4 regions of the Streptomyces sp. NPDC002232 genome follow, and region 1 is predicted to be linked to each of the others. Evidence: riboswitches for the same ligand, from Rfam matches in the RefSeq annotation. Region 1 holds a riboswitch; each other region holds the start of a gene.
What was found. Region 1 has a riboswitch for cobalamin ahead of ACFYXU_RS20105 (CoA-acylating methylmalonate-semialdehyde dehydrogenase). Riboswitches for the same ligand answer to the same signal wherever they lie in the genome.

Region 1 (7,075 bases):
AGCGGTGCGGCGAACCCGGGGCGGTAGTCGCGGTTGGCGGGGCTGGCCGGGACGGGCCCGGGGACGGGGCAGTTGGTGGTGAGCGCCCAGCACTGCCCGGAGGCCGTCGAGGCGACGTCGTACAGCGCCTGGTGGGAGAGGCCGAGGCTCTCGCCGAGGACGAAGGCCTCGCTGACGGCGATCATCGAGATGCCGAGGATCATGTTGTTGCAGATCTTCGCGGCCTGCCCGGCTCCCGGGCCGCCGCAGTGCACCACCCGCTTCCCCATGATCGCGAGCAGTGGTTCGGCCTCGGTGAACTCGGGGTCGCCGCCGCCCGCCATGAACGTGAGCGTGGCGGCCTCCGCACCGACGACGCCGCCCGACACGGGGGCGTCCAGGGCGCGGTGACCGGTGGCCGTTGCGGCTTCGTGGGCGGCGCGGGCGTCGGCGACGTCGATGGTGGAGCAGTCGATGAACAGGGTGCCGGGGCGGGCGGCCGCGAGGAGGCCCTCGTCCTGGTAGAGGGCGAGGACATGGCGGCCCTCCGGCAGCATGGTGAGGACGACGTCCGCCCCGGCGGCGGCCGCCCGGGCCGAGTCGGCCGTCTCCACCCCGTGGGCGGCGGCGGCCGTCCGGGCCTCGGGGACGAGGTCGAAGCCGAGCACGCGGTGGCCGGCGGCGGCGAGGTGGGCGGCCATGGGGCCGCCCATGCGGCCGAGGCCGATGAACGCGACGACGGTGGTCACCAGGGCACCTCCTGAAAGGTGTCGGGGGCGGAGAGCCGCAGCTCGCGGTCGGCGCCGAGCGGGGCGAAGTAGCGGGCGACGTCCTCGTCGGTGACGCCCGACAGATGGGCCGGGGACCAGCGGGGGGCGCGGTCCTTGTCGATGACCTGGGCCCGGATCCCCTCGACGAGGTCCGGGGAGGCCAGTGCGGCGCACGAGACGCGGTACTCCTGTGCGAGGACCCGCTCCAGGGGCCCGAGCTCACGGGCGCGGCGCACCGACGTCAGGGCGACCTTGAGCGCGGTGGGCGACCGGGTGGCCAGGGTGGCGGCGGCCTCCTCGGCGGCCGGCACGCCGCTCGCGCGGAGCCGGTCGAGGATCTCCTCCACCGTGTCGGCGGCGTAGCAGTCGTCGATCCACGCGCGCTGGGCCGCCAGTCGTCCGGGCGGCGCCTGGCCGACGTGAGCCGCCAGGGCGTCGTGCACGGGCGCGTGCGCGAGGTCCGTGACGAGGCGCTCCAGGCGGTCGGACGGTACGAAGTGGTCGGCGAGGCCGCAGAGCAGGGCGTCGGCAGCTCCGACGGACGCCCCGGTCAGGGCCAGGTGGACGCCGAGCTGTCCCGGGGCCAGGGCCAGGAGGTAGGTCCCGCCGACGTCGGGCACGAAGCCGATGCCGGTCTCCGGCATGGCGACGCGGGAGCGCTCGGTGACGATCCGTACGGTGCCGTGGGCAGAGACGCCGACTCCGCCGCCCATGACGATGCCGTCCATGAGGGCGACGTACGGCTTCGGGTAGCGGGCGATGAGGGCGTTGAGCCGGTACTCGTCCCGCCAGAAGTCCGCCGAGGCCGTGCCGCCCGTGCGGGCGTCCGCGTGGATGGCGCGGATGTCGCCGCCCGCGCACAGTCCCCGCTCCCCCGCGCCGGAGATCACCACCGTCTCGACGCGGGAATCCTCGCGCCAGGCGGTGAGGGCCTCCTCGATGCGGAGCACCATCGGGTGGCTGAGCGCGTTCAGGGCCCGGGGGCGGTTGAGGACCAGACGGCCCGTCCGTCCCTCGGTCCGGACGACGACCTCCTCGTCCCCGGTCATCGCAGGTGCTCCGTCAGGCCGCGGGCGACGATGACGTTCATGATCTCGTTGGTCCCTTCCAGGATCCGGTGGACCCGCAGGTCCCGGACGATCTTCTCGATGCCGTACTCGCTCAGGTAGCCGTAGCCGCCGTGCAGCTGGAGCGCCCGGTCGGCGACCGAGAAGCCGGTGTCGGTGGCGAACCGCTTGGCCATGGCGCAGAGGCGGGACGCCTCCGGGTCGCCCCGGTCGAGGGCGTCGGCGGCCTGTCGTACCAGCGCGCGGGCGGCGGTCAGCTCGGTGGCCATGTCGGCCAGCCGGAACTGCAGGGCCTGGGCGTCGAGCAGCCGGGCGCCGAAGGCCTCCCGGTCGGCGAGGTGCGTGAGGCTGCGGTCCAAGGCGCTCCGGGCTCCGCCGAGGGAGCAGGCGGCGATGCCGAGGCGGCCGCCGTCGAGGCCCTGCATGGCGATGCGGAAGCCTTCGCCCTCGGCGCCGAGGCGCCGGTCGGCGGGGATCCGCACACCGTCCAGAACGACCTGGCGGGTGGGCTGCGCGTTCCAGCCCATCTTGCGTTCGTTCGCGCCGAAGGAGACGCCCGGGTCGGCGCGTTCGACGACGAAGGCGGAGATGCCGCCGGGGCCGTCTCCTCCGGTGCGGGCCAGGACGACGTACAGGTCGGAGGTGCCCGCGCCGGAGATGAACTGCTTCACGCCGGTCAGGACGTAGTGGTCGCCGTCGCGCTCGGCCCGGGTGCGCAGGGCGGCGGCGTCCGATCCGGCGCCCGGTTCGGTGAGGCAGTAGCTGCCCAGGGCCTCGGCGGAGCACAGACCGGGCAGCCAGCGGGCGCGCTGGGCGGGGGCTCCGTACCGGTCGATCATCCAGGCGACCATGTTGTGGATGGAGAGGTAACCGGCGATCGAGGGGCAGCCGGTGGCCAGGGTCTCGAAGACGAGGACACCGTCGGCGCGGCTCAGTCCGGAGCCGCCGTGCTCCTCGCGCACGTACACGCCGCCGAGGCCGAGCGCGGCGGCCCTGCGGATGACGTCGACGGGGAAGTGCTTGTCCTGGTCCCAGGCGACGGCGTGCGGGGCGAGCTGTTGCTGGGCGAAGTCCAGGGTGACTTCGGCGAGGGCCAGTTGGTCCTCGGTGAGGGTGGTCACGGCGCTCATCCCATCGTCGGCATGGTGAAGCTCGCGGCTTCCTTGACCCCGGAGGGCCAGCGGGAGGTCACGGTCTTGGTGCGGGTGCAGAAGCGGACGGCGTCGGGGCCGTGCTGGTTCAGGTCCCCGAATCCGGAGCGCTTCCAGCCGCCGAAGGTGTGGTAGGCCACCGGGACCGGGATCGGGACGTTCACGCCGACCATGCCGACCTGGACGCGCCGGGTGAAGTCGCGGGCGGTGTCTCCGTCGCGGGTGAAGATGGCCACGCCGTTGCCGTACGGGTGCTCGCTCGGCAGCCGGAGCGCCTCCTCGTAGTCGGCGGCGCGTGCCACGCACAGCACCGGGCCGAAGATCTCCTCCCGGTGGATCCGCATGGACGGCGTGACGCGGTCGAAGAGGGTCGCCCCCGCGAAGAAGCCGTTCTCGTGGCCGGGCAGGGTGAATCCCCGTCCGTCGACGACGAGTTCCGCACCCTCCTCGACCCCGATCCCGACGTAGCGGTCGACCCGGTCCAGGGCGTCCCGGCTGACGAGCGGGCCGAAGTCGGCGTCCGGGTCGTCGGAGGTGCCGATGCGCAGGGCGGCGATGCGCTCCTTCAGCTTCGCCACCAGCGCGTCGGCGGTCTCCTCCCCCACCGGGACGGCGACGGAGATCGCCATGCAGCGCTCGCCGGCCGAGCCGTACCCGGCGCCGATCAGTGCCTCGGCGGCCTGGTCCAGGTCGGCGTCGGGCATCACGATCATGTGGTTCTTGGCCCCGCCGAAGCACTGGGCGCGCTTTCCGTGGGCGGCGGCGGTGGCGTAGATGTGCGCGGCGACCGGGGTGGAGCCGACGAAGCCGAGGGCCTGGACCCTGGGGTCCTCCAGGAGGGTGTCGACGGCCTCCTTGCCGCCGTTGACGACGTTGAGCACGCCGGGCGGGAGACCGGCCTCCAGGAAGAGCTCGGCGAGCCGCAGGGGTACGGAGGGGTCGCGCTCGGAGGGCTTGAGGACGAACGCGTTCCCGCAGGCGAGGGCCGGTGCGGCCTGCCACAGCGGGATCATCGCGGGGAAGTTGAACGGGGTGATGCCCGCGATGACGCCCAGCGGGGAGCGGAGCGAGTGGACGTCGATGCCCGTGCCGGCGCTGTCGGTGAACTCGCCCTTCAGCAGGTGCGGGATCCCGGCGGCGAACTCCACGACCTCCAGGCCGCGTTGCAGGTCGCCGTGGGCGTCGGCGACGGTCTTGCCGTGCTCGGAGGAGAGCAGCCGGGCCAGGGATTCCCTCTCCTCCTCGACGAGTTGGAGGAAGCGCAGCAGGACGCGGGCGCGCCGCTGCGGGTTCCACCGGCCCCACTCCCGCTGGGCCGTCTCGGCGTCGGCGATCGCCGCCTCGGTGTCGGCGCGCCCGGCCAGGGGGACCCTGGCCTGGACGGCGCCGGTGTTGGGGTCGTACACGTCGGCGAAGCGACCGGACGTGCCGGCGGTGTGTTTGCCGCCGATGAAATGGGTGAGCTCGCGGACCATCGAAGCCTGCTCTCGTCAGGTACGGATCCGAGGAAGGCGCGGCGAGGGCGCGGCGCGGCACCGATCGGGGGTGCGCACCGCGGTACGGGCCGCGGGACAGGGAAGGCGGTGACGCCCTCGTCGAGTCACGAACGCGAGGTCAGGGCCTCGGGGTTCGGGTACTCCGCCGGATCACCAGGGTCGTGGTCACGTACCGGTGCCATGCGTGTCTGCTCCATCCTCGTGGACAACACGGAACACCCCACGGCCGGTATCCTGACTCCCGGATCAGCGCATGCTCTCCGGCCTTCCCGACGGATGGTTTCCGTCAGTGGCCTGACCTGCTGGAAGAGCACACTCCCCGGTCACAGTGGCGGGACCGCGCCGGAATCACACCGGCTTCCCTGCACCGCGGGCTCGTCACGAACATATAGTTGGACGTCCTAGTAAGTCCACCCCCCACTCCGGGCGGGCGCCGACGGCGTGCCCTGGCTCCGGTGGAGCCCGGCGGAATCCGCTTGAACCGCGGCCGGAGGGGCGGGCAGGCTTGCGCGGTGATCGTCGAGCTGGCACCGCGTTTTCTGACCTGGGACGATGTGGATCCCACCCGTCACCCCTTCGACAGCGCCTCGGCACCGGAGGTGGTGCGGTCGCTCGGTCCCGCCCAGCGGGTGCCCAGCCGCCCCGAACTCCCCCTCGGCGAAACCGCGATGGACGCGTGGAGCTGGGACGCGGGCAAGCCCTGGGCCGAAGCCATGGCGCACGCCCTCGTCGAGCACTACGGCCGCTGGACCGTGGGCTGGCGCTGGGCGCACGACGAAGGCGACTTCGACGGTGGGCCCGTCGGGAACTGGTGCTGCCCCCGGGACTCGATCACGACGCCGCGGGAGACGGTCGCCCGCGTCGTCGCGGCGTTGTGCGAGTGGCGCGCGTGGCTGGAGAGTCTCGCCGGGTGGTTCGACGCCTATCCGCTGGACCTGGCCGGGATCGAGGACCAGCGGATCCTGTGGGAGCGCGCCGCCCGCAACCTGATCCTTCAGGTGGTCGACCGGACCGGGTGCGGGAGCGGCTGGCACGGTCACTGCCGTCAGGTGCTCACCTGGTTCCTGAGCCGCTGGGGCGTCGCTCCCGATCTCGCGCGGGAGTGGGTCGAGGAGGCGATCGGCGGACGGTTCGCGAGCTGGACGGGCCCCGACCCGGAGCTGGTCGAGGATGTCGCGGAGCGGCTGGCGCTGTCGGTGCGCCCGGACGACACCCCGCGGCCCGCCGGACCGGTGCCGGACCACTTGGAGCGCTGGCTCGACGTGCGCGAGGGCGTGCCGTGGCACGAGGCCACGAAGGACGACCGGGACGACCCGGTGACGCCGTCGCGCGACGGGGTGGTGGAGGACGTACGCGCCTTCGACGGCGCCTTGGATCCCGCCCGCGCCGACGGGCTGCTCGCCGCTCTGGAACGGCTGAGGGCCGATGCGGCGCGGGGCTCCGCCCTCGACTTCGCGCTGCTCCAGCGCTGGCAGCGGCACGTCCTGGGCACGCCGCGTCCGCCGGCCTTCCGCGAGCTGCCGGCCTTCGCCAAGGGGGGCAAGGAGCGGTACGGGATCGGCCCGGACACCCGTGCCCGCCTGGACGCCTGCCTGGCCGAGAGCGCGCGCGCCGCCGACCGGCCCCTTCCGCTCACCGCTCGGGCCGCACGGGCCTATCTCGACGTGTGCTTCTTCCATCCCTTCGACGACGGCAACGCCCGTGCCGCCTTGCTCGCCCTCGTGTTCGTCCTCGCCCGCGAGGGCGTGGCGCTCGACGGGGTCGGTCTGCTGCGTCGCGTCACCTTTCAGGCCGACGAGCCGGGGGACGCGCTGGCCCTCACGCGGTACGTGGGCATCCACCTCGCGGAGACACGCCGCACCGCCGGAGGCCCCGGCTCCTAGGCTCGGGCCACGCCCCGGTGCCCCTGGCGGCCTGGGCCTCAGGCCGGCGGGTCCGCGACCGGGTACGGCACGAAGGTGCTGGCGTTCTGGTCGATCAGGAGGGGGCGGCCGAGGGGTGGGGCCGCGCGTTGGGGGCAGTCGAGGCGTTCGCAGACGCGGCAGCCCATGCCGATCGGGGTCGCCGCCGACGCGTTGTCCAGGTCCAGGCCGTCCGAGTACACCAGGCGGTGGGCGTGCCGGAGTTCGCAGCCGAGCCCGATGGCGAAGGTCTTGCCGGGTTCGCCCCAGCCGCCCCGGTGGCGGGTGAGGGCGCGGGCGGTCCACAGGTAGCGCTGCCCGTCGGGCATGGCGGCGATCTGCACGTGGATGCGGCCCGGCGCGGCGAACGCCTCGTACACGTTCCACAGCGGGCAGGTGCCGCCGGCCCGGGAGAAGTGGAATCCGGTGGCGGACTGCCGCTTGGACATGTTGCCCGCCCGGTCGACGCGGACGAAGGAGAAGGGGACACCGCGCAGCTTGGGGCGTTGCAGGGTGCTGAGGCGGTGGCAGACCGTCTCGTAGCCGAGCCCGAAGCGGTCGGTGAGCCGTTCGATGTCGTACCGGAACTCCTCGGCCGCCGTGTGGAACGCCTCGTACGGGAGGATCAGCGCGGCGGCGAAGTAGTTCGCGATGCCGATGCGCGCCAGCCGGTGGGCCGGGCCGTCCGGGGCGAAGTCCTCGGCCGCCTGC
Region 2 (7,075 bases), on a different contig from region 1:
ATGGCCCGCTGCAACACCTTCCGCTGACGCGTCGGCGGTGACCGCGAGACTGAGACCCACGTCACAGAGAGGGAGTGATCGGGATGGCTGGGACCCCCGACATCTGTCCGACACTGCGCTACCAGGACGCCAAGGCGGCCATCAGACAGCTCACGGAGGGCTTCGGCTTCTCCGAGCACGCCGTGTACGAGGGCGAGGACGGCCGCGTCATGCACGCCGAGCTCGCCTGCGGGAACGGCATGGTGATGCTGGGCAGCAAGGGCAGCGGCACCGCGTTCGACCGGCTGATGGCCGACGGAGGACCGGCCTCGGTGTACGTGCGCGTGGACGACGTCGACGAGCACCACGCCCGGGCGGTGGCGCACGGCATCGAGATCGTGATGCCCCCGACGGACCAGGAGTACGGCTCCCGGGACTACACGGCCCGGGACGCCGAGGGCAACGTGTGGAGCTTCGGCACGTACGCCCCGGGCGCCACCGCCGGGTAGGTCCGCGCCCGGCGGGGCCCGCCGGTCACGCCGACCCGGCGCCGCCGGCGGCCCTCCGACGACTTGCCGGAGCCCTAGGGCGGCCCCTCGGCGAATGGCCGGGGGCCTCCGGCGCCTCAGGCTCCCCCGGTGTGGACCTGGAAGGCGGCCCGGCGGACCGCCTTGGCCAGGGCCGGGTCCGGGTGGGCGGCGGCGAGGGCGACCAGGACCTGCACCGTGCGGGGGTGGCCGACGGCGCGGATCTCGTCGAGCAGCGCCGGGACGGTGCCCTGCACCGCGGAGTCCAGGTGCCGGACGAGCAGCTCGGTCTCGCCGTGGTCGGCGACGGCGGCGGCGGTGTCGACCCAGAGCCAGGTGGACTCCTCGCGGGTCAGCACCTCCTGGGCGTCGTCGGGGTCGGCCCCCTCGTACTCGGCGATCCAGAGCAGCGCGTACGGGCGGAGCGAGGGCTCGGCGACGGTGGCCCGCACCTCGGCCTCGGCGGGCGCCCCGACGACGCGGAGCGCCTCGAAGGCGAGCCCGCGCAGCAGGGCGTCCTCGCCCCGGGCGACGGCCAGGAGCTCGGCGACGGCGCTGGACAGGGTGCGGGCCGCGAGCCAGGCGCGGTACTCGGCGCGGGCCGGGCCGGGGGTGAGCCGGGCGCAGCCGCGGAGCATGTCCTCGGCGGACTGTTCGATGTTCCCCGCAGGGCTCTGCGCGGCCACGCAGATCTGCTCCAGCTTGACCCAGACCGCCCAGTTGCCGAGCGGCGTGAGGGTGGCCTGGCGTCCTTCGGTGCCGGGGTCCAGGGTGAGCGCGCCGACGGCGGCCAGGCCCTCCAGGGCCCAGTCGAGCAGCGCGGGCAGCCCGTCGCCCTCGGCGGTGGCGGCGGCCTCGGCGGCCGGCGCGGCCGAGGGGACCTCGCAGCGCTCCTCGCGGAGTTCCTCGACGCGCTGGCCGAGGAGGTCGAGGAGGGCGGGGACGAGGACCGGGCCCTGGGAGAGCTGGAGCAGCGAGAGCACCTGCGGGAGGGCCTCGACGACCTCGGCGACGGCGCTCGGCGCGACCCCCTCGGGGGACGGGTGCACGAGGGACCAGGCGTCGAAGAGGGCGACCCAGCCGCGCAGGACGGCGGAGTCGTCACGGTCCCAGGCGTGCAGCCGCCAGCCGGGACGGGCGGTGTCGCCGTGCAGCTCGACGAGCCCGGCGAGCCGGGCGCGGTCCCAGCCGGCCCGGATCTGGCCGGGCGTCAGGGCGAGTGCGGCCGCGGCCCGTTCCTGGGCGGGACCGGTGCGGGGTGCCGTGGCGGCGCCGCGCTCGACGGCGGCCCAGCGGGCGATCCGTACGGCGTCGGCGAGGACGTGCCGGGCCTGGCGCGCGAGCTCCGCGCGGGGCGGGGTGCCCTCGGGCGGCCGCGGCGCCGGCCGGGTGCGCCGGGTCGTCACCGCCCGTCGGGCGGTGGCCAGCGCCCGCGGGCGGACGAGTCGGAGTCTGGAGTTGCGCGCCAATGGTTCATCGGGCTTTCGAGACGTCACGGGGGCAGTCTTCCCGCTGACGGCCCGAAAGCCCAATCGGAATCGGACGCCCCGTCGGAGCGGGCGCCCCGGCGGCCCCGGGACCGCCGTCAGAACAGGGGGGTCAGGAAGCGGCGGACGGACTCCTCGTAGCGGACCGGATCGGCGTTCCACGGGGCGGCGTGGGGGGCGCGCCGCACGGTCTGGAGGCTGACCAGGTCGGGTCGCCGGGCGGCGAGTTCCACGGACGGCTCCCAGGGGGCGATCGTGTCGTCGGGGCCGTGGAAGAGCAGGGTGGGGACGCGCAGCGCGCCCGGCTCCGAGACGGTCCGGAGGAGGTCCCCGTGCGGGCCGGTCCTGCCCTGGGCGGCGCGGACGGCGAGCGGGAGCAGGGGCTTGGGGACGTGGCGGGCGGCCGCGAGGTTGCGCAGGGTGGCCTCCCAGTCGAGGACCGGGGAGTCGAGGACGAGGCCGCCGATCCGGTCGCGCACGCCCGACTCGGCGGCGGCCCGCAGGGCCATCGAGGCTCCGGTCCCCCAGCCGTGCAGGACGACCTGCCGGGCGCCCCGGCGGACGGCGTAGCGGATGGCGGCGTCGACGTCGCGCCACTCGGAGTCGCCGAGGTGGGCGAGGCCGTCCGGGGAGGCGGGCGCCCCTTCGTCGCCCCGGTAGGCGGGGATGAGGACGGGGATCTTGCGCCGGTGGAAGAAGGGGACGAGGTTGAGCGGGTGCTCCCGGGTGGTGCCGAGCCCGTGCAGGGCGATCACCCAGGTGGTGCGGGGGCCGGCCACCAGCCAGGCGGGCAGGGGCCCGAGCTCGCCGGGGATCTCGACGTCCTCCTGGGCGAGCCCGAGGGCGCTGATCGGGGTGCCCCGGTGCAGCTGGGGGGTGAGCCGGACGCGGGCGCCGGGTCCGAGGACGCCGAGCTCGACGCGCTCCAGGCGGCGGACGACGGTGTCGGCGGTGTGCGGGACCCGTTCGAGGACGGGGCCGAGCACGGCGTGCAGGCCGGGTGCCTCCATCCCGTACGTGCCGGGGCGCAGCGAGGCGAGGCTGCGGGTGAGGGTGACGCGTTCGGGTCCCGTGGCGTGCACGGTGAGCCGGGGGTCTCCGGGCAGGGGCCGTCCGGACGGCGCCCTCAGGGCGACGTCGCTGGCGTACCGGCCGGCCGCGATCGCGGCCGCGCCGACACCGATCAGGGTGGTGACGGCCGCTGCCGTCGCTGTAGCCGGGCGCACGATCCCAGTGTCGGCAGGGCGGGGCGGGGCTGCCACCGGACGGACCCGGACGGACCCGGCACGCGCCGGGCGCGGAGCGGAAGCGGAGGGAGCCGGAGGGATCCCCCGGCGGAGTGACATGGGTCTCCTCCTGGCGGTCCCCCGGCCGGATGGTTCTGTCCAGGGAGCGGAACGGGACGGCGGGGGAGGAAGCGGGTCAGGTCGTACGTGCCCCGGAAGGGCCCGGATCACCCGTGGTTGCCGGGTGACCGCATCGTGGACACCCCGGCACCCGGGGGCCACAAGCGGAACCTCTTGACACCGGATAGGGACACCACGCCGCCCGCGTCAGTTCATCTTCCGTTCACCCAGGTTGCTTACGTTCGACGAGCCACTGACGTCGAACGATTGCCTGGGTAAATGGAACACATCACGCTGCTGCTCGCCATTGTGGTCGTGACAGCTCTCGTGTTCGATTTCACGAACGGTTTCCACGACACCGCGAACGCGATGGCCACGACCATCTCGACCGGTGCTCTCAAGCCCAAGACGGCGGTGGCCATGTCCGCCGTGCTGAACCTCGTCGGCGCCTTCCTGTCCGTGGAGGTCGCCAAGACGATCTCCGGCGGGATCATCAACGAAGAGGGCATTCGCACAGAAGTGATCTTCGCGGCGCTCGTGGGCGCCATCCTGTGGAATCTGCTGACCTGGCTGCTCGGTCTGCCGTCCAGCTCGTCCCACGCGCTCTTCGGCGGCCTCATCGGCGCCGCGGTCATGTCGGCCGGCTGGTCCGCCGTGAACGCCCCGACCATCGTCACCAAGGTCCTCATCCCGGCCGTGGCCGCGCCCATCGTCGCCGGTCTCGCCGCGATGCTGGCCACCCGCCTGACGTACCGGATCGGCGCGAAGACCGACGAGAAGCACACCGCCAAGGGCTACCGCGTCGGCCAGATCGCCTCCGCCGGTCTCGTCTCCCTCGCCCACGGCACCAACGACGCCCAGAAGACGATGGGCATCATCACCCTCGCCCTGGTCACCCAGGGCGTCGTCGCCCCCGGCTCGAACCCGCCCCTGTGGGTCATCGTCTCCGCCGGTGTGGCCATCGCGCTCGGCACCTACCTCGGTGGCTGGCGCATCATCCGCACCATGGGCAAGGGCCTCACCGACCTCCGGCCGCAGCAGGGCTTCGCCGCCCAGACCAGTGCCGCCACGGTCATCCTCGCCTCCTCGCACCTCGGCTTCTCCCTCTCCACCACCCAGTCCTGCTCGGGTGCCGTGATGGGTGCCGGTCTCGGCCGCAAGGGCGGTGTCGTCCGCTGGTCGACCGCCACCCGGATGTTCGTCGCCTGGGGCCTGACGCTGCCCGCCGCCGCCCTGGTCGGCGCCGGTGCCGAGTTCCTCACCAAGCAGGGTCCCTGGGGCATCGTCGCCGTCGCGGTCCTGCTGGTCGCCGGCTCCGCCGTGATCTGGTCCCTGTCCCGCCGCAAGCCGGTCGACCAGCACAACGTCACGGCCGACGACCTGGACGGCGACGCCGAGCCCGCGGGCGTCGTGACCACCGCGATCGCGGCCGTCACCCCGCCGCCGGCCGGCTCCGTCGCCGCCGTCGCGGACCTGAAGACCACCATCCCCGCGCCGGTCCCCACGGACCCGGCCGCTCCCCCGGCCCCCGCCGCCGCGGTCTAAGGAACTGGAACCAAGCATGAAGATCGACTGGGCAGCTCTCGGCTCCGTCTTCGGAGTCAGCCTCGTGGCGACCGTCGCCCTCGTGGGCCTCTTCACCCTCGGTGTCATCGGCCTCTCCAAGCAGGAGCAGGCCGCCGCCCTGGCCCGCACCGGCGCCTACGCCTGCTTCGCCCTGTGCCTGGCGGCCGTGGCGTACGGCATCTACCTGATCGTCGCCTGACGCGTCGGGCGTGACCGGCGGGGCGGTCCGCACCTTCGGGTGCGGGCCGCCCCGCCGTCGTGTCTGTGGTGCTTCGCACAGTGACGCGGTGCAGGTCAAGGGTGAGTTGACGGCTGTTCTCGGCCCGTGGTGGACTGCCGAGGCCATTACGGCGGCAGTAGAGGAAGTCCGGTGCGATTCCGGCGCGGTCCCGCCACTGTGACCGGATCCGACGGGTCCGGCAGTCAGGAACTCTCGCCGCCGGTCACGTCGATCCAGGGCGCGGACCCTGAGTGAGGACACAGCGCCATGCCCGGCCGCACCCCCCTGTTCTCCAGAGCCACCGCCGCCTTCGCGTACGGCGCGGCCGCCGGACTCGCCGTCGACCTGCTCGTCGGCGACCCCCGCCGCGGCCACCCCGTCGCCGCGTTCGGCCGGGCCGCCGCCCGGGTCGAGGACGCCCTGTGGCGCGACCACCGGGGCCGGGGCGCCCTGCACACCGCCGTCTGCGCCGGTACCGCCGTCGCGGCCGGTGCCCTCGCCACCCGCGCGGTGCGGGGCAGCCGCGCCGGGTCCGCCGCGCTCACCGCCGCCGCCGTCTGGTCCGTCGTCGGCGGTACGACCCTGGGGCGCGAGGCCCGCGCGATCGGCGGCGCCCTCTCCGTCGGCGACCTGGAGGTGGCCCGCGAGCGGCTGCCCCACCTGTGCGGGCGCGACCCGCAGTCCCTCGACGGTCCGGCGATGGCCCGCGCGGTCGTCGAGTCCGTCGCCGAGAACACCTCCGACGCGGTCGTGGGCGCCCTCTTCTGGGGAGCGGTCGCGGGCGTGCCCGGCCTGGTGGGCTTCCGCGCGGTCAACACCCTCGACGCGATGGTCGGCCACAAGTCCCCCCGGTACCGCCGGTACGGCTGGGCCTCGGCCCGCCTCGACGACCTGGCCGGCTGGCCCGGCGCCCGGCTCACCGCCGCCCTCGCCACCGTCGCCGGACCGGACCCGCGCGGCGCCGTACGGGCCTGGCGGGCGGACGCGGGGCGGCACCCCAGCCCGAACGCGGGCCCCGTCGAGGCCTCCTTCGCGGGCGCCCTCGGCGTGCGCCTCGGGGGCACCCTCTCCTACGCCGGGCGGGTCGAGCACCGGCCCGTCCTCAACGGGGAGGGACGGCCCGTCGAGGTCGCCGACATCGACCGCGCGGTCCGGCTCTCCCGCCGGGTCACCGGACTGACCCTGGTCGCCTGCGTGGGCGGCCGCATGATCGCGAGCGCGCTGAAGCGGAGGAACGCATGAGGGGTGGGGGGCTGCTGGTCGCCGGGACCACGTCCGACGCGGGCAAGAGCGTCGTCACGGCCGGAATATGCCGCTGGCTGGTCCGGCAGGGCATCAAGGTCGCGCCGTTCAAGGGGCAGAACATGTCCCTGAACTCCTTCGTCACCCGGGAGGGCGCCGAGATAGGCCGCGCCCAGGCCATGCAGGCCCAGGCCGCCCGGGTGGAGCCGACCGCGCTGATGAACCCGGTCCTGCTCAAGCCCGGCGGCGACCGCTCCAGCCAGGTCGTCCTCATGGGCAGGCCGGTCGGCGAGATGAGCGCGCGGGGCTACCACGGCGGCCGGCAGCAGACCCTGTTCGAGCCGGTGATGGCCTGCCTGGAGGAGCTCCGGGGCACGTACGACGCCGTGATCTGCGAGGGGGCGGGGAGCCCGGCCGAGATCAACCTGCGGCGCACGGACATCGTGAACATGGGCATCGCGCGCGCCGCGCGGCTGCCCGTGGTCGTCGTCGGGGACATCGACCGGGGCGGGGTCTTCGCCCAGTTCTTCGGGACGACCGCGCTGCTGTCCCCGGAGGACCAGTCGCTGGTGGCCGGTTACCTGGTCAACAAGTTCCGGGGCGACGTCACCCTGCTGGAACCGGGCCTCGACATGCTGCACGGGCTCACCGGCCGCCGGACCTTCGGCGTCCTGCCGTACGCGCACGGGCTCGGCATCGACGAGGAGG
Region 3 (7,075 bases), on a different contig from region 1:
CGACCCCGGTCCGGCTGCTTTCGACCGGGCAGCGCCGCAGGCTGGAGCTGGCCCGGCTGGTCGCCTCCCCCGCCGACCTGCTCCTCCTCGACGAGCCGACCAACCACCTGGCCCCCGGCCTGGTGGAGGAGCTGGAGGCCGCGCTCGCCGCGTACCGGGGCACGCTGATCGTGGTCAGCCACGACCGGCGGCTGCGGGAGGGATTCCGGGGCCGGGTCCTCGACCTGACCCCGGCCCTGGCGCGGACCTAGTCGTCCGAGCCCTCCAGGTCGCCCTCCGTCTCCAGGAAGACCTGGCGCAGGGCGGCCAGCGTCTCCGGGTCCGGCTTCTCCCACATGCCGCGCGACTCGGCTTCGAGCAGCCGCTCGGCGATGCCGTGCAGGGCCCACGGGTTGGCCTCCTTCAGGAAGGCCTGGTTCTCCGCGTCGAGCACGTACTCCTGGGTGAGCTTGTCGTACATCCAGTCGGCGACCACACCCGTCGTCGCGTCGTACCCGAAGAGGTAGTCGACGGTCGCCGCCAGCTCGAACGCGCCCTTGTAGCCGTGGCGGCGCATCGCCTCGATCCAGCGGGGGTTGACCACGCGGGCCCGGAAGACCCGGGAGGTCTCCTCGACGAGCGTGCGCGTGCGGACGGTCTCCGGACGGGTCGAGTCGCCGATGTACGCCTCCGGGGAGGTGCCCGTGAGCGCGCGGACGGTCGCGACCATGCCGCCGTGGTACTGGAAGTAGTCGTCCGAGTCGGCGATGTCGTGCTCGCGGGTGTCCGTGTTCTTCGCGGCCACCGCGATCCGCTTGTACGCGGTCTCCATCTCGGCGCGCGCCGGACGTCCTTCGAGCCCGCGCCCGTAGGCGTAACCGCCCCACACCGTGTACACCTCGGCGAGGTCGGCGTCCGTGCGCCAGTCCCGCGAGTCGATCAGCTGGAGGATGCCCGCGCCGTACGTGCCCGGACGGGAGCCGAAGATCCTGGTGGTGGCGCGCCGCTCGTCGCCGTGCTCCGCGAGGTCGGCCTGCGCGTGCGCCCGGACGTGGTTGTCCTCGGCGGACTCGTCCTCCAGACCCGCCACGAGCCGTACGGCGTCGTCGAGGAGGCCGATGACGTGCGGGAAGGCGTCCCGGAAGAAGCCCGAGATGCGCAGCGTCACATCGACGCGCGGACGGCCGAGCTCGTCGAGCGGGATCGGCTCCAGGCCGTTGACCCGGCGCGAGGCCTCGTCCCACAGCGGGCGGACGCCGAGCAGGGCGAGGGCCTCGGCGACGTCGTCGCCGGCGGTGCGCATCGCGCTCGTGCCCCACAGGGACAGGCCGACGGAGGTCGGCCACGTGCCGTTGTCGTCGCGGTAGCGGGTGAGCAGCGAGTCGGCCAGCGCCTGCCCGGTCTCCCAGGCGAGCCGGGACGGCACGGCCTTCGGGTCGACCGAGTAGAAGTTGCGGCCGGTCGGCAGGACGTTGACCAGGCCGCGCAGCGGGGAGCCGGACGGTCCGGCCGGGACGAAGCCGCCGTTCAGGGCGTGCACGGCGTGCGCCAGCTCGTCGGTGGTGGCGGCCAGGCGCGGCACGACCTGCTCACAGGCGAAGCGCAGCACGTCCCGGACCTCGGAGCCGTACGCGGCGGCGACCGTGCCGATCGCGTCGACGGACCAGCCGGCGGCCTCCATGCCCTCGACCAGCTCGCGGGCCTTCGCCTCGGCCTCGTCGGCGGTGGTCCGGGTCGCGGCCGACTCGTCCAGGCCGAGGGCCTCGCGCAGACCGGGCAGCGCCTGCGTGCCGCCCCAGATCTGGCGGGCGCGCAGGATGGACAGGACCAGGTTCACCCGGGCCTCGCCCTCCGGGGCACCGCCGAGGACGTGCAGCCCGTCGCGGATCTGGGCGTCCTTGACCTCGCACAGCCAGCCGTCGACGTGCAGCAGGAAGTCGTCGAAGCCGTCGTCCTCCGGGCGCTCCTCCAGGCCGAGGTCGTGGTCGAGCTTCGCCGCCTGGATCAGGGTCCAGATCTGCGCGCGGATCGCGGGCAGCTTCGCCGGGTCCATGGAGGAGATCTGCGCGTACTCGTCGAGGAGCTGCTCCAGGCGCGCGATGTCGCCGTACGAGTCGGCGCGGGCCATCGGCGGGACCAGGTGGTCGACCAGGGTGGCGTGCACGCGCCGCTTGGCCTGGGTGCCCTCGCCCGGGTCGTTGACGAGGAACGGGTAGATCAGCGGGATGTCGCCGAGGGCCGCGTCGGGGCCGCAGGCGGCGGACAGGCCGGCGTTCTTGCCGGGCAGCCACTCCAGGTTGCCGTGCTTGCCCAGGTGGACCATGGCGTCGGCGCCGAAGCCGCCGTCCTCGGCGCGGGCCGCGATCCAGCGGTAGGCCGCCAGGTAGTGGTGGGACGGCGGGAGGTCGGGGTCGTGGTAGATCGCGATCGGGTTCTCGCCGAAGCCGCGCGGGGGCTGGATGAGGACCAGCAGGTTCCCGCGGCGCAGGGCGGCGAGGACGAGGTCGCCCTCCGGATTGCGGGACCGGTCGAGGAACATCTCGCCGGGCGCCGGGCCCCAGTGCTCCTCGACCTGCTCGCGGAGCTCGGCGGGCAGCGTCGCGTACCAGCGCTTGTAGTCGGCGGCCGGGATGCGGACCGGGTTCTTCGCGAGCTGCTCCTCGGTCAGCCAGTCCTGGTCGTGGCCGCCGGCCTCGATGAGGGCGTAGATCAGCTCGTCGCCGTCGCCGGAGACCACGCCGGGCAGGTCGGCCTCGGGGCCGAAGTCGTAGCCCTCCGCGATCAGGCGGCGGAGCAGGGACACGGCGGAGGCGGGGGTGTCGAGACCGACCGCGTTGCCGATGCGGGAGTGCTTCGTCGGGTACGCGGAGAGGACGAGCGCCAGCCGCTTCTCGGCGTTCGGGATGTGGCGGAGCCGGGCGTGCCGGACGGCGATCCCGGCGACGCGGGCCGCCCGCTCGGCGTCGGCGACGTACGCGGGCAGACCGTCGGCGTCGATCTCCTTGAAGGAGAACGGGACGGTGATGAGGCGGCCGTCGAACTCGGGCACCGCGACCTGGCTGGCGGCGTCCAGCGGGGACAGGCCCTCGTCGTTCTCCTCCCACGCCGACCGCGAGCCGGTCAGGCACAGCGCCTGGAGGATCGGCACGTCGAGCGCGGCGAGCGCGCCCGCGTCCCAGGCCTCCTCGTCGCCTCCGGCCTGGGCCTCGGCGGGCTTGGTGCCGCCGGCCGCGAGGACGGTCGTGACGATCGCGTCGGCGGTGCGCAGCGTGTCGACGAGCTCCGTCTCGGGGGCCCGGAGGGACGCCACGTACAGCGGGAGGGCGCGCGCGCCGGCGTCCTCGATCGCGCCGCAGAGGGCGTCGACGAAGGCGGTGTTCCCGCTCATGTGGTGGGCGCGGTAGTAGAGCACGGCGATCGTCGGACCGTCGCCGTCCTTCGCGGTCCGGTCCAGCGGGCCCCAGGTGGGGGCGGCCGCCGGGGCCTCGAAGCCGTGGCCGGTGAGCAGGACGGTGTCGGAGAGGAAGCGGGCCAGCTGCTCCAGGTTGGCCGGGCCGCCGTGCGCCAGGTAGGCGTGCGCCTCGGTGGCGACGCCGACGGGGACGGTGGAGGCCTCCATGAGCTGGGCGTCGGGGGCCTGTTCGCCGCTCAGTACGACGACCGGCTTCCCGGCGGCCAGGATCGTGTCCAGGCCCTCCTGCCAGGAGCGGACGCCGCCGAGGAGCCGGACGAGGACGAGGTCGACGCCGTCGAGCAGGGCGGGCAGGTCGGCCAGGGGGAGGCGGGAGGGGTTGGCGAAGCGGTACTCCACCGGCCCTCCGGCCGCGCGGGCGCTGAGCAGGTCGGTGTCGGAGTGCGACAGCAGCAGGAGCATGGCGAGGCTCAGGCCTTCCTCGGGGTTGTCCGCGCCCCGGGTGGTCAGATGGACGGCGGGAGTTCCTGACTCACCCGCGGGTGCGGGCTCACAGTGGCGGGACCGCGCCGGAATCTCACCGGGCTTCCTCCCCGGGGTCCTGGGACCCCATGCCGATCTGCATCCTAGATCGTGGCGTCGGCGGGCCCCAGGGAGCGGCGGGGTCGACCGGATCACACCCGGTGGCCGGCCGGTTCCCCGTGGGTATGCTCGCCGCCATGCCGCCCACCCCACCCCCGGTGCCCGAACCGGGCGAACCGCGCGTACGGGACCGTGGCGACGCCTGCCCCGGGGCGCTGCGCCTGCACTCCGCCGACGACGGACGCCTGGCCCGACTGCGGCTGCCCGCAGGTCGCCTGACGGCTCATCAGGTCGAGGTCCTGGCGGACGCGGCCGAGACCCTCGGCGACGGGCGGCTCAGCATCACCTCGCGCGGCAACGCGGAGCTGCGCGGCCTCGCCGACGACTGCGGGGCCGAGCTGGCGGCGCTCCTCGCCGAGGCCGGCCTGCTGCCCTCCCCCACCCACGAGCGCGTCCGCAACATCGTCGCCTCGCCCGCCTCGGGCCTCGACGGACTCGGCGCGTCCGACGTGCAGTTGTGGGCCCGTGAGCTCGACAGCCACCTGCTGTCCGCGCCGTGGGCGTCTGCGCTCTCCGGCCGGTTCCTCTTCGTCCTCGACGACGGCCGGGGAGACGTCGCCGGACTCGGCGGGGATGTGACCTTGGTCGCAGTGGGCGGCGGGGCGGCGGAGCTGCACGTCGGCGGGCGGGCCGTCCGGCTCGCGGCCTCCGACGCGCCCTCGGCCGCCCTGGCCGCGGCGGGCGGCTTCCTGGCCGCGGCCGCCGAGGCCGGCACCGGCGCCTGGCGGGTCCGCGAGCTGCCCCGGGGGTACGGGGTGGACCTGGCGGAGTGCGGGGTGGCCGGGGAGCCCGTCCCCGCGCCGGCGCTCCCGCACGGCCCTCCCCCCGCGCCCGGCGTCCTCGGACCCGCCGCCCTCTCCGTGCTCGCCCCGCTCGGCCGGCTCACCGCCGCCCGGCTGCGGGCGCTGCTCCCCGCCGACGAGGTGCGCCTCACGCCCTGGCGCGGGGTCGTCGTGGCCGGGACGGACCCCGGCCTGCTGCCCCTGCTCGACGCGGCCGGGCTGATCACCCGCCCCGACTCCCCCTGGGCCGGGGTCACCGCCTGCACCGGGCGGCCCGGCTGCGCGAAGTCCCTCGCCGACGTCCGCGCCGACGCCGCCCCGGGACCCGCCGCGCGCCGCCCCGGCCCGCCGGGACACCCCGCCCGTCCCGTCCTGCCCGTGCACTTCTCCGGGTGCGAGCGCCGCTGCGGACACCCGCACGGCGCCTGGACCGACGTCCTCGCCACCGGCGACGACAGCTACCGGGTGGACGGCGTCCCCACCCCCCGTACCGCCCTGCCCGACGCAGTGACCAAGGCCCGCACGACGAGATGAGCGAGAGCACCAGGATGTTCGACTACGAGAAGGACGGGACGGAGATCTACCGCCGGTCCTTTGCCACGATCCGCGCCGAGGCGGACCTCGCGGACCTGCCCGCCGACGTCGCCATGGTGGCGGTCCGGATGATCCACGCCTGCGGCATGACCGACCTCGTGCAGGACATCGCGTACTCCCCCCAGGTCGTCGCGAACGCCCGCGCGGCCCTGCGCGCCGGCGCGCCGATCCTCTGCGACGCCCAGATGGTCGCCAGCGGCGTCACCCGCAAGCGGCTGCCCGCCGACAACGAGGTGCTCTGCGCGCTCTCCGACCCGGCCGTGCCCGCCCTCGCCGCCGAGCTCGGCACCACCCGCTCCGCCGCCGCCCTGGAGCTGTGGCGGGACCGCCTCGAAGGCTCCGTCGTCGCCATCGGCAACGCGCCGACCGCCCTCTTCCACCTCCTGGAGATGATCGCGAAGGGCGCCGGGAGGCCCGCCGCCGTCCTCGGCATACCCGTCGGCTTCATCGGCGCCGCCGAGTCCAAGGACGCCCTGGCCGAGAACACCCTCGGCCTCGACTACCTGGTCGTCCGGGGCCGGCGCGGCGGCAGCGCGATCACGGCCGCCGCGATCAACGCCCTCGCCCACGAAGCGGAGATCCAGGCATGAGCCCCGTGACCGGCAAGCTGTACGGCGTCGGGCTCGGCCCCGGCGACCCGGACCTGATGACCGTCGCCGCCGTGAAGGCCATCGCGGCGGCCGACGTCATCGCCTACCACTCGGCCCGCCACGGCCGCTCCATCGCGCGCTCCATCGCCGCCGAGCACATCCGCGAGGACCACATCGAGGAGCGGCTGATGTACCCGCTCACGGTGGAGACCACGGACCACCCCGGCGGCTACCGGGGCGCCCTGAACGACTTCTACGAGGAGGCCGCGGCCCGCCTCGCCGCCCACCTCGACGCCGGCCGCACCGTCGCCGTCCTCGCCGAGGGCGACCCGCTCTTCTACGGCTCGTACCAGCACATGCACAAGCGGCTCGCCGACCGCTACGACACGACCGTCCTGCCCGGCGTCACCTCGGTCAGCGCCGCCGCCGCCCGGCTCGGGGAGCCGCTGTGCGAGGCGGAGGAGGTCCTCACGATCATCCCCGGCACCCTGCCGGAGGACGAGCTGACGGCCCGCCTCGCGGGCACCGACTCGGCGGTCGTGATGAAGCTGGGCCGCACCTTCCCGACCGTGCGGCGGGCCCTGGAGCGGGCCGGCCGGCTGGACGACGCCCGCTACGTGGAGCGCGCCTTCATGAAGGGCGAGCGCACGGAGCGGCTGACGGACGTGGACCCGGAGTCCGTCCCGTACTTCTCCGTCGCGGTCCTGCCCTCCCGCGTCGACCAGGAGCCCCCGGCGCGGGAGACCGGCGAGGTCACCGTCGTCGGCACCGGGCCCGCCGGCGCGCCCTGGCTGACCCCCGAGTCGCGGGGCGCGCTCGTCAACGCCGACGTCCTCGTCGGCTACACGACGTACCTCGACCGGGTCCCCGTCCTGCGCCCCGGCCAGATCCGCCACGGCTCCGACAACAAGGTGGAGTCCGAGCGCGCCGAGTTCGCCCTCGACCTGGCCCGGCGCGGCCGGAAGGTCGCGGTCGTCTCCGGCGGCGACCCGGGCGTCTTCGCCATGGCGACGGCGGTCCTGGAGGTCGCCTGCGAACCGGAGTACGCCGACGTGCCCGTACGGGTCCTCCCCGGG
Region 4 (7,075 bases), on a different contig from region 1:
GCATCGGCTGCACCGACGACATCGCGGCCCGCCGGCTGGGGGTCTCGCTGCGGACCGTCCGCCGGATGAGCTCCGAACTGATGAACCGACTGGGTGCGCGCAGCCGGTTCGAGGCGGGCGTACGGGCGGCGAAAGAGGGCTGGCTCTGAGAATTCCCGTCCGTTATCGGGATGGCTCTGACAAAGTCGCATCCGTTATGCGGACAGGGGTTCCCTGGAGGGGTACCGTCCCCTAGATTTCCCCAGCATTACCGAGGTGATCAGCGAGGGGACGGGAATCGCCATGTCAGAAACGCCAGATGCGACACAAGGGAAACAACCGACCATCACTCCCCTGCGGGTGGTGATCGCACTCTGCCTGATCGCCCCGTTCGTGGCGATGCTCTGGGTGAGCTCCTATGCGAAGACCGAACCGCTTTTCGCCGGAATCCCGTTCTTCTACTGGTACCAGATGCTCTGGGTGCTCATCTCCACGGCCCTCACCATGATCGCGTACAAGCTGTGGCAGCTGGACCAGCGTGCCCGCAAGGGAGGTGACGCGCGATGAAGGACGGCGTGAACGGCGTGGCGCTCGGCGTCTTCGTCTTCTTCTTCGTGGCCGTCACGGTCATGGGCTTCCTGGCCGCGCGCTGGCGCAGGGCCGACAACGAGCAGAGCCTCGACGAATGGGGCCTGGGCGGCCGGTCGTTCGGCACCTGGGTGACCTGGTTCCTGCTCGGCGGCGACCTCTACACGGCGTACACCTTCGTCGCCGTGCCCGCGGCGATCTACGCGGCGGGCGCGGCCGGCTTCTTCGCCGTGCCGTACACGATCCTGGTGTACCCGCTGATCTTCACCTTCCTGCCGCGCCTCTGGTCGGTCTCGCACAAGCACGGATACGTCACCACCTCGGACTTCGTGCGCGGCCGCTTCGGCTCCAAGGGCCTGTCGCTGGCGGTGGCGGTCACCGGCATCCTCGCCACCATGCCGTACATCGCGCTCCAGCTCGTCGGCATCCAGGCCGTCCTGGACGTGATGGGCGTCGGCGGCGGCGAGAACACCCACTGGTTCGTCAAGGACCTGCCGCTGCTGATCGCCTTCGGCGTCCTCGCGGCGTACACGTACTCCTCGGGCCTACGCGCCCCCGCGCTCATCGCCTTCGTCAAGGACACCCTGATCTACCTCGTCATCGCGGTGGCGATCATCTACATCCCGATCAAGCTGGGCGGCTTCGACGAGATCTTCGCGAAGGCCGGCGAGGCGTACGCGCAGACCAACCCGGCGACCGGGAAGCCGCGCGGCACGCTCGCCCCCGGCGAGGCCGGACAGTGGACGTACGCGACGCTCGCGCTCGGCTCGGCGCTCGCGCTCTTCATGTACCCGCACTCCATCACGGCGACCCTGTCGTCCCGGAGCCGTGAGGTCATCCGCCGCAACACCACGATCCTGCCGCTGTACTCGCTGATGCTGGGCCTGCTCGCGCTGCTCGGCTTCATGGCGATCGCCGCCGGCATCAAGGTCACGAACGGCCAGCTCGCCATCCCGCAGCTCTTCGAGACCATGTTCCCGGACTGGTTCGCGGGCGTCGCCTTCGCCGCCATCGGCATCGGCGCGCTCGTCCCGGCCGCGATCATGTCGATCGCCGCGGCCAACCTCTTCACCCGCAACATCTACAAGGACTTCCTCAAGCCCGACGCCACCCCGGCGCAGGAGACCAAGGTCTCCAAGCTGGTCTCGCTCCTGGTGAAGGTCGGCGCGCTCGTCTTCGTCCTCACCATGGACAAGACGGTCGCGATCAACTTCCAGCTGCTCGGCGGCATCTGGATCCTCCAGACCTTCCCGGCGCTCGTCGGCGGTCTCTTCACCCGCTGGTTCCACCGCTGGGCGCTGCTCGCCGGCTGGGCCGTCGGCATGATCTACGGCACGGCCGCCGCCTACGGTGTCGCCAGCCCGACCCAGAAGCACTTCGGCGGCTCCGCCGCCGAGATCCCGGGCATCGGCGAGATCGGCTACATCGGCCTCACCGCCTTCGTCCTGAACGTCGTCGTCACGGTCGTCCTGACCTTCGTCCTCAAGGCCGTCAAGGCCCCCGAGGGCGTCGACGAGACCTCCCCGGAGGACTACACGGCGGACGCGGGCGACGCCGGCGTCCGCACCGAGCTCCCGAAGGTCGGCACCCCGACCCACTGAGCCACGGCCACGCGCGCGGAAGGGGCCCGGGACCTCCCGGGCCCCTTCCGCGCGCCGGGCGGCAGACTGGCGGGCATGGACTTCACGATCAGGGCGGTACGGCCCGAGGAGTACGAGCGGCTCGGTGACCTCACCGGGCTCACCTATCTGAACGACGGCCTGCTGCTGCACGGCGAGGACGACTTCTACCTGGACGTGCTGCGCGACACGGCCCGGCGGGCCCGCGAGAGCGAGGTGCTCGTCGCCGCCGACGCCGACGACACCGTCATCGGCGGGGTGACCTTCGCCGCCGGCGGCACCCCGTGGGCCGACATCGCCGTCCCCGGCGAGGCCGAGTTCCGGATGCTGGTGGTCGCCCCGGCGGCCCGCGGCAGGGGCGTCGGAGAGGCCCTCGTGCGCGCCTGCCTGGACCGGGCGCGGGCCCTGGACGGCTGCGCGCGGCTCGTCCTCTCCACGGACGCCAAGATGGTCTCCGCGCACCGGATCTACGAGCGGATGGGCTTCGTCCGCACGCCCGAGCGGGACTGGAACCCCCTCCCCGAGCACGCTCTGCGGACGTACGCACTCGAACTGTAACTCCGGGACCGACACAACATGTGGGGGGTGCTCGAAGGGGCGCCCCCCACATGTATGCTCGACCTCGCTGTCGACGCAGGGGAATCCGGCGCGAATCCGGAACTGTCCCGCAACGGTGTGCTACGTGCGGATTCGTACGGAGTGAGTCCGAGGACCTGCCGACAGCGCGCCCGGTCCGTCCGTTCCGGGTGCCACAGACGTCCGGGCCTCGCGGAGTGGGCCGGTGGACGCGGCGCGCCCGCGCGTACGGGTGCCCGCCTGCCCGCCTCCCCCGCCCTGGCCCCGAGCCGAGCGAGGGAGAGCCCCCACGTGACCATCGCGCCCGCCGATCCGGCCGCAGCGATCGAGAACGACGGCCCCGGGACCGTACTCCTGCGGACCCTGACCGATCTCACCGCCGACCTCCCGGACACCGACCCCGGCAAGGTGGCCGCCGCCGCGCTCCGCGGCCGCAGTGCCCGGTCGGACGAGGCGGAGCTGCGCGAGCTGGCCACCGAGGCCGCCGCCGGCCTGATCGCCGAGGACCCCGCGTACTCCCGGCTCGCCGCCCGGCTCCTCACCCTGACGATCGCCGCCGAGGCGGCCGGCCAGGGAGCCGTGTGCTTCTCGGCCTCGGTCGCCGTCGGCCACCGCGAGGGCCTCATCGCCGACCGGACCGCCGCCTTCGCCGCCCTGCACGCCGACCGCCTCGACGCGACGATCGACCAGGCCGCCGACGACCGCTTCGGCTACTTCGGCCTGCGCACGCTCTACTCGCGCTACCTGCTCCGCCACCCGATCACCCGCAAGGTGATCGAGACCCCGCAGCACTTCATGCTGCGCGTCGCCTGCGGCCTGGCCGAGGACGACAGCGTCCGCGCCCTGGACGAAGTGGCGTCCCTGTACGGCCTGATGAGCCGCCTGGACTACCTCCCCTCATCCCCGACGCTCTTCAACTCCGGCACCCGCCACCCGCAGATGTCCTCCTGCTACCTGCTGGACTCCCCGCAGGACGAGCTGGACTCCATCTACGACCGCTACCACCAGGTCGCGCGTCTCTCGAAGCACGCGGGCGGCATCGGCCTCTCGTACTCCCGCATCCGCGCCCGGGGTTCCCTCATCCGCGGCACCAACGGGCACTCCAACGGCATCGTGCCGTTCCTGAAGACCCTGGACGCCTCCGTCGCCGCCGTGAACCAGGGCGGCCGCCGCAAGGGCGCCGCCGCGGTCTACCTGGAGACCTGGCACGCGGACATCGAGGAGTTCCTGGAGCTCCGCGACAACACGGGCGAGGACCAGCGCCGCACGCACAACCTGAACCTGGCGCACTGGATCCCGGACGAGTTCATGCGCCGGGTCAACGCCGACGCCGAGTGGTCGCTGTTCTCCCCGGCGGACGTGCCCGAGCTCGTCGACCTGTACGGCGAGGAGTTCGACGCCGCCTACCGCAAGGCCGAGGCGGCGGGCCTGGCCCGCAAGACGATGCCGGCCCGCGACCTGTACGGCCGGATGATGCGGACGCTGGCGCAGACCGGCAACGGCTGGATGACGTTCAAGGACGCCTCCAACCGGACCGCGAACCAGACCGCCGTGCCCGGCACCGTCGTCCACTCCTCGAACCTGTGCACGGAGATCATCGAGGTCACGAACGACGGCGAGACCGCGGTCTGCAACCTGGGCTCCGTGAACCTCGGCTCGTTCGTCGTCGGTTCGGACATCGACTGGGAGCGCCTGGACGAGACCGTCCGCACGGCCGTCACCTTCCTCGACCGCGTCGTCGACATCAACTTCTACCCGACCGAGGAGGCCGGCCGCTCCAACGCCCGCTGGCGCCCGGTCGGCCTGGGCGCGATGGGCCTCCAGGACGTCTTCTTCCAGCTGAAGCTGCCCTTCGACTCCGCCGAGGCGCGCGCGCTCTCGACGAAGATCGCCGAGCGGATCATGCTCGCGGCGTACGAGGCCTCCGCCGACCTCGCCGAGCGCTCCGGCCCGCTCCCCGCCTGGGAGGACACCCGCACCGCCCAGGGCGTCCTGCACCCGGACCACTACGACGTGGAGCTGAACTGGCCGGAGCGCTGGACGGCGCTGCGCGCGCGCATCGCCACCACCGGCATGCGCAACAGCCTCCTCCTCGCCATCGCCCCCACGGCGACCATCGCCTCCATCGCGGGCGTCTACGAGTGCATCGAGCCGCAGGTCTCCAACCTGTTCAAGCGCGAGACGCTCTCCGGCGAGTTCCTCCAGGTCAACTCGTACCTCGTCGAGGAGCTGAAGAAGCTCGGCGTGTGGGACGCGCAGACCCGTGAGGCGCTGCGCGACTCCAACGGCTCGGTGGCCGGCTTCACCTGGGTCCCGGCCGAGGTGCGCGAGCTCTACCGCACGGCCTGGGAGATCCCGCAGCGCGGCCTCATCGACATGGCGGCGGCGCGGACCCCGTTCCTCGACCAGAGCCAGTCCCTGAACCTGTTCCTGGAGACGCCGACGATCGGCAAGCTGTCGTCGATGTACGCGTACGCCTGGAAGCAGGGTCTGAAGACGACCTACTACCTGCGCTCCCGTCCGGCGACCCGGATCGCGCGCGCGGCGCAGGCCGCCGCCCCGATCCCCGTCCAGCAGGCGGCCCCCGACGCCGACGCCGTCGCCTGCTCCCTTGAGAACCCCGAGTCCTGCGAGGCCTGCCAGTAATGAGCTCGACCGACAAGAAGAACCTCCTCGACCCGGGCTTCGAGCTGACGCTCCGGCCCATGCGCTACCCCGACTTCTACGAGCGCTACCGGGACGCCATCAAGAACACCTGGACCGTGGAGGAGGTCGACCTCCACTCGGACGTCGCCGACCTCGCCAAGCTCACGCCGGGTGAGCAGCACATGATCGGCCGGCTGGTCGCGTTCTTCGCGACGGGCGACTCGATCGTGGCGAACAACCTGGTGCTGACGCTCTACAAGCACATCAACTCCCCGGAGGCGCGGCTCTACCTGAGCCGTCAGCTCTTCGAGGAGGCGGTCCACGTCCAGTTCTATCTGACGCTCCTGGACACCTACCTGCCCGACCCGGACGACCGCGCGGCGGCCTTCGACGCGGTGGAGAACATCCCGTCGATCCGCGAGAAGGCGCAGTTCTGCTTCAAGTGGATGGACTCGGTCGAGAAGATCGACCAGCTGGAGACGGCCGCCGACCGCCGCCGCTTCCTGCTGAACCTCATCTGCTTCGCGGCGTGCATCGAGGGCCTGTTCTTCTACGGCGCCTTCGCGTACGTCTACTGGTTCCGCTCGCGCGGCCTGCTGCACGGCCTGGCGACCGGCACCAACTGGGTCTTCCGCGACGAGACGATGCACATGAACTTCGCCTTCGAGGTCGTGGACACCGTCCGCAAGGAGGAGCCGGAGCTCTTCGACGACGCCCTCCAGCAGCAGGTCACGGACATGCTGAAGGAGGCCGTCGAGGCGGAGCTGCAGTTCGGCCGCGACCTGTGCGGCGAGGGCCTGCCGGGCATGAACACCGAGTCGATGCGCGAGTACCTCCAGTGCGTCGCCGACCAGCGCCTCCAGCGCCTCGGCTTCCCGCCGGTGTACGGCTCGGAGAACCCGTTCTCCTTCATGGAGCTCCAGGGCGTCCAGGAGCTGACCAACTTCTTCGAGCGCCGCCCGTCCGCCTACCAGGTGGCGGTCGAGGGCTCGGTGGACCTGGACGAGGACTTCTAGGAACCGTCCGTACGCGCGAGGGCCCCGCTCCCGGAGAGGAGCGGGGCCCTTCGGCGTGGGCGCGGGGTCAGTCGTTCGCGACGACCGGGTAGCGCGGGGTGCCCTCTTCCATCTGGCGCAGGGCGTCCTTGCGGTCGCGCTTCGACAGCTTGTCGATGTACAGGAACCCGTGCAGGTGGTCCGTCTCGTGCTGGAGGCAGCGGGCGAAGTAGCCGGTGCCGCGCACCTTGATCGGGTTGCCCTGGGAGTCCTGGCCGTGCACCTCGGCGTAGTCCGGGCGGGCCAGCTCGGCGTACGCGGTGGGCACGGAGAGGCAGCCCTCGTTGGACTCGTCGAGGTGGCGGAGCTCGGCCGGCAGCTCCTGGAGGACCGGGTTGACCACGTGGCCGACGTGCCGGACGCCCTCGTCGTCCATGCAGTCGTAGACGAAGACCTTCTGGTCCACGCCGATCTGGTTCGCGGCCAGGCCGACGCCCTCGGCGGTCTTCTGGCTGGCGAACATGTCGTCGATCAGCTGCGCCAGCTCGTCGCCGAACTCGGTGACGTCCTTGCACTCCCGGTGGAGCACGGGGTTGCCGACGACCGTGATCGGACGCGAGGTGCCCCGCTCGCGGTGCGCGAGCTCGCGCGCCTCGCAGTCCTCCGTGTCGA

Region 2: linked by a shared signal. The riboswitch ahead of ACFYXU_RS07115 (cobalamin biosynthesis protein) and the one ahead of ACFYXU_RS20105 (CoA-acylating methylmalonate-semialdehyde dehydrogenase) in region 1 are both predicted to bind cobalamin.
Region 3: linked by a shared signal. The riboswitch ahead of cobN (cobaltochelatase subunit CobN) and the one ahead of ACFYXU_RS20105 (CoA-acylating methylmalonate-semialdehyde dehydrogenase) in region 1 are both predicted to bind cobalamin.
Region 4: linked by a shared signal. The riboswitch ahead of ACFYXU_RS02250 (ribonucleoside-diphosphate reductase subunit alpha) and the one ahead of ACFYXU_RS20105 (CoA-acylating methylmalonate-semialdehyde dehydrogenase) in region 1 are both predicted to bind cobalamin.

The regions. Positions count from the first base shown of each region.
Region 1 is NZ_JBIARV010000004.1:479,936-487,010, reverse strand. Features, by position in the region: gene mmsB (3-hydroxyisobutyrate dehydrogenase) at 1-728, opposite strand, end outside; gene ACFYXU_RS20115 (enoyl-CoA hydratase/isomerase family protein) at 725-1,798, opposite strand; gene ACFYXU_RS20110 (acyl-CoA dehydrogenase family protein) at 1,795-2,946, opposite strand; gene ACFYXU_RS20105 (CoA-acylating methylmalonate-semialdehyde dehydrogenase) at 2,943-4,442, opposite strand; cobalamin riboswitch at 4,670-4,850, opposite strand; gene ACFYXU_RS20100 (Fic family protein) at 4,976-6,346, shown strand; gene ACFYXU_RS20095 (short-chain fatty acyl-CoA regulator family protein) at 6,385-7,075, opposite strand, start outside.
Region 2 is NZ_JBIARV010000002.1:66,007-73,081, forward strand. Features, by position in the region: gene ACFYXU_RS07085 (neutral zinc metallopeptidase) at 1-27, shown strand, start outside; gene ACFYXU_RS07090 (VOC family protein) at 84-488, shown strand; gene ACFYXU_RS07095 (hypothetical protein) at 605-2,002, opposite strand; gene ACFYXU_RS07100 (alpha/beta hydrolase) at 2,092-3,219, opposite strand; gene ACFYXU_RS07105 (inorganic phosphate transporter) at 3,619-4,884, shown strand; gene ACFYXU_RS07110 (hypothetical protein) at 4,901-5,104, shown strand; cobalamin riboswitch at 5,226-5,358, shown strand; gene ACFYXU_RS07115 (cobalamin biosynthesis protein) at 5,393-6,367, shown strand; gene ACFYXU_RS07120 (cobyric acid synthase) at 6,364-7,075, shown strand, end outside.
Region 3 is NZ_JBIARV010000006.1:323,113-330,187, forward strand. Features, by position in the region: gene abc-f (ribosomal protection-like ABC-F family protein) at 1-251, shown strand, start outside; gene cobN (cobaltochelatase subunit CobN) at 248-3,853, opposite strand; cobalamin riboswitch at 3,891-4,019, opposite strand; gene ACFYXU_RS29740 (cobalamin biosynthesis protein CobG) at 4,099-5,349, shown strand; gene ACFYXU_RS29745 (precorrin-8X methylmutase) at 5,364-5,999, shown strand; gene ACFYXU_RS29750 (precorrin-2 C(20)-methyltransferase) at 5,996-7,075, shown strand, end outside.
Region 4 is NZ_JBIARV010000001.1:509,309-516,383, forward strand. Features, by position in the region: gene ACFYXU_RS02230 (LuxR C-terminal-related transcriptional regulator) at 1-149, shown strand, start outside; gene ACFYXU_RS02235 (DUF3311 domain-containing protein) at 283-546, shown strand; gene mctP (monocarboxylate uptake permease MctP) at 543-2,168, shown strand; gene ACFYXU_RS02245 (GNAT family N-acetyltransferase) at 2,244-2,744, shown strand; cobalamin riboswitch at 2,782-2,922, shown strand; gene ACFYXU_RS02250 (ribonucleoside-diphosphate reductase subunit alpha) at 3,054-5,408, shown strand; gene ACFYXU_RS02255 (ribonucleotide-diphosphate reductase subunit beta) at 5,408-6,424, shown strand; gene def (peptide deformylase) at 6,492-7,075, opposite strand, start outside.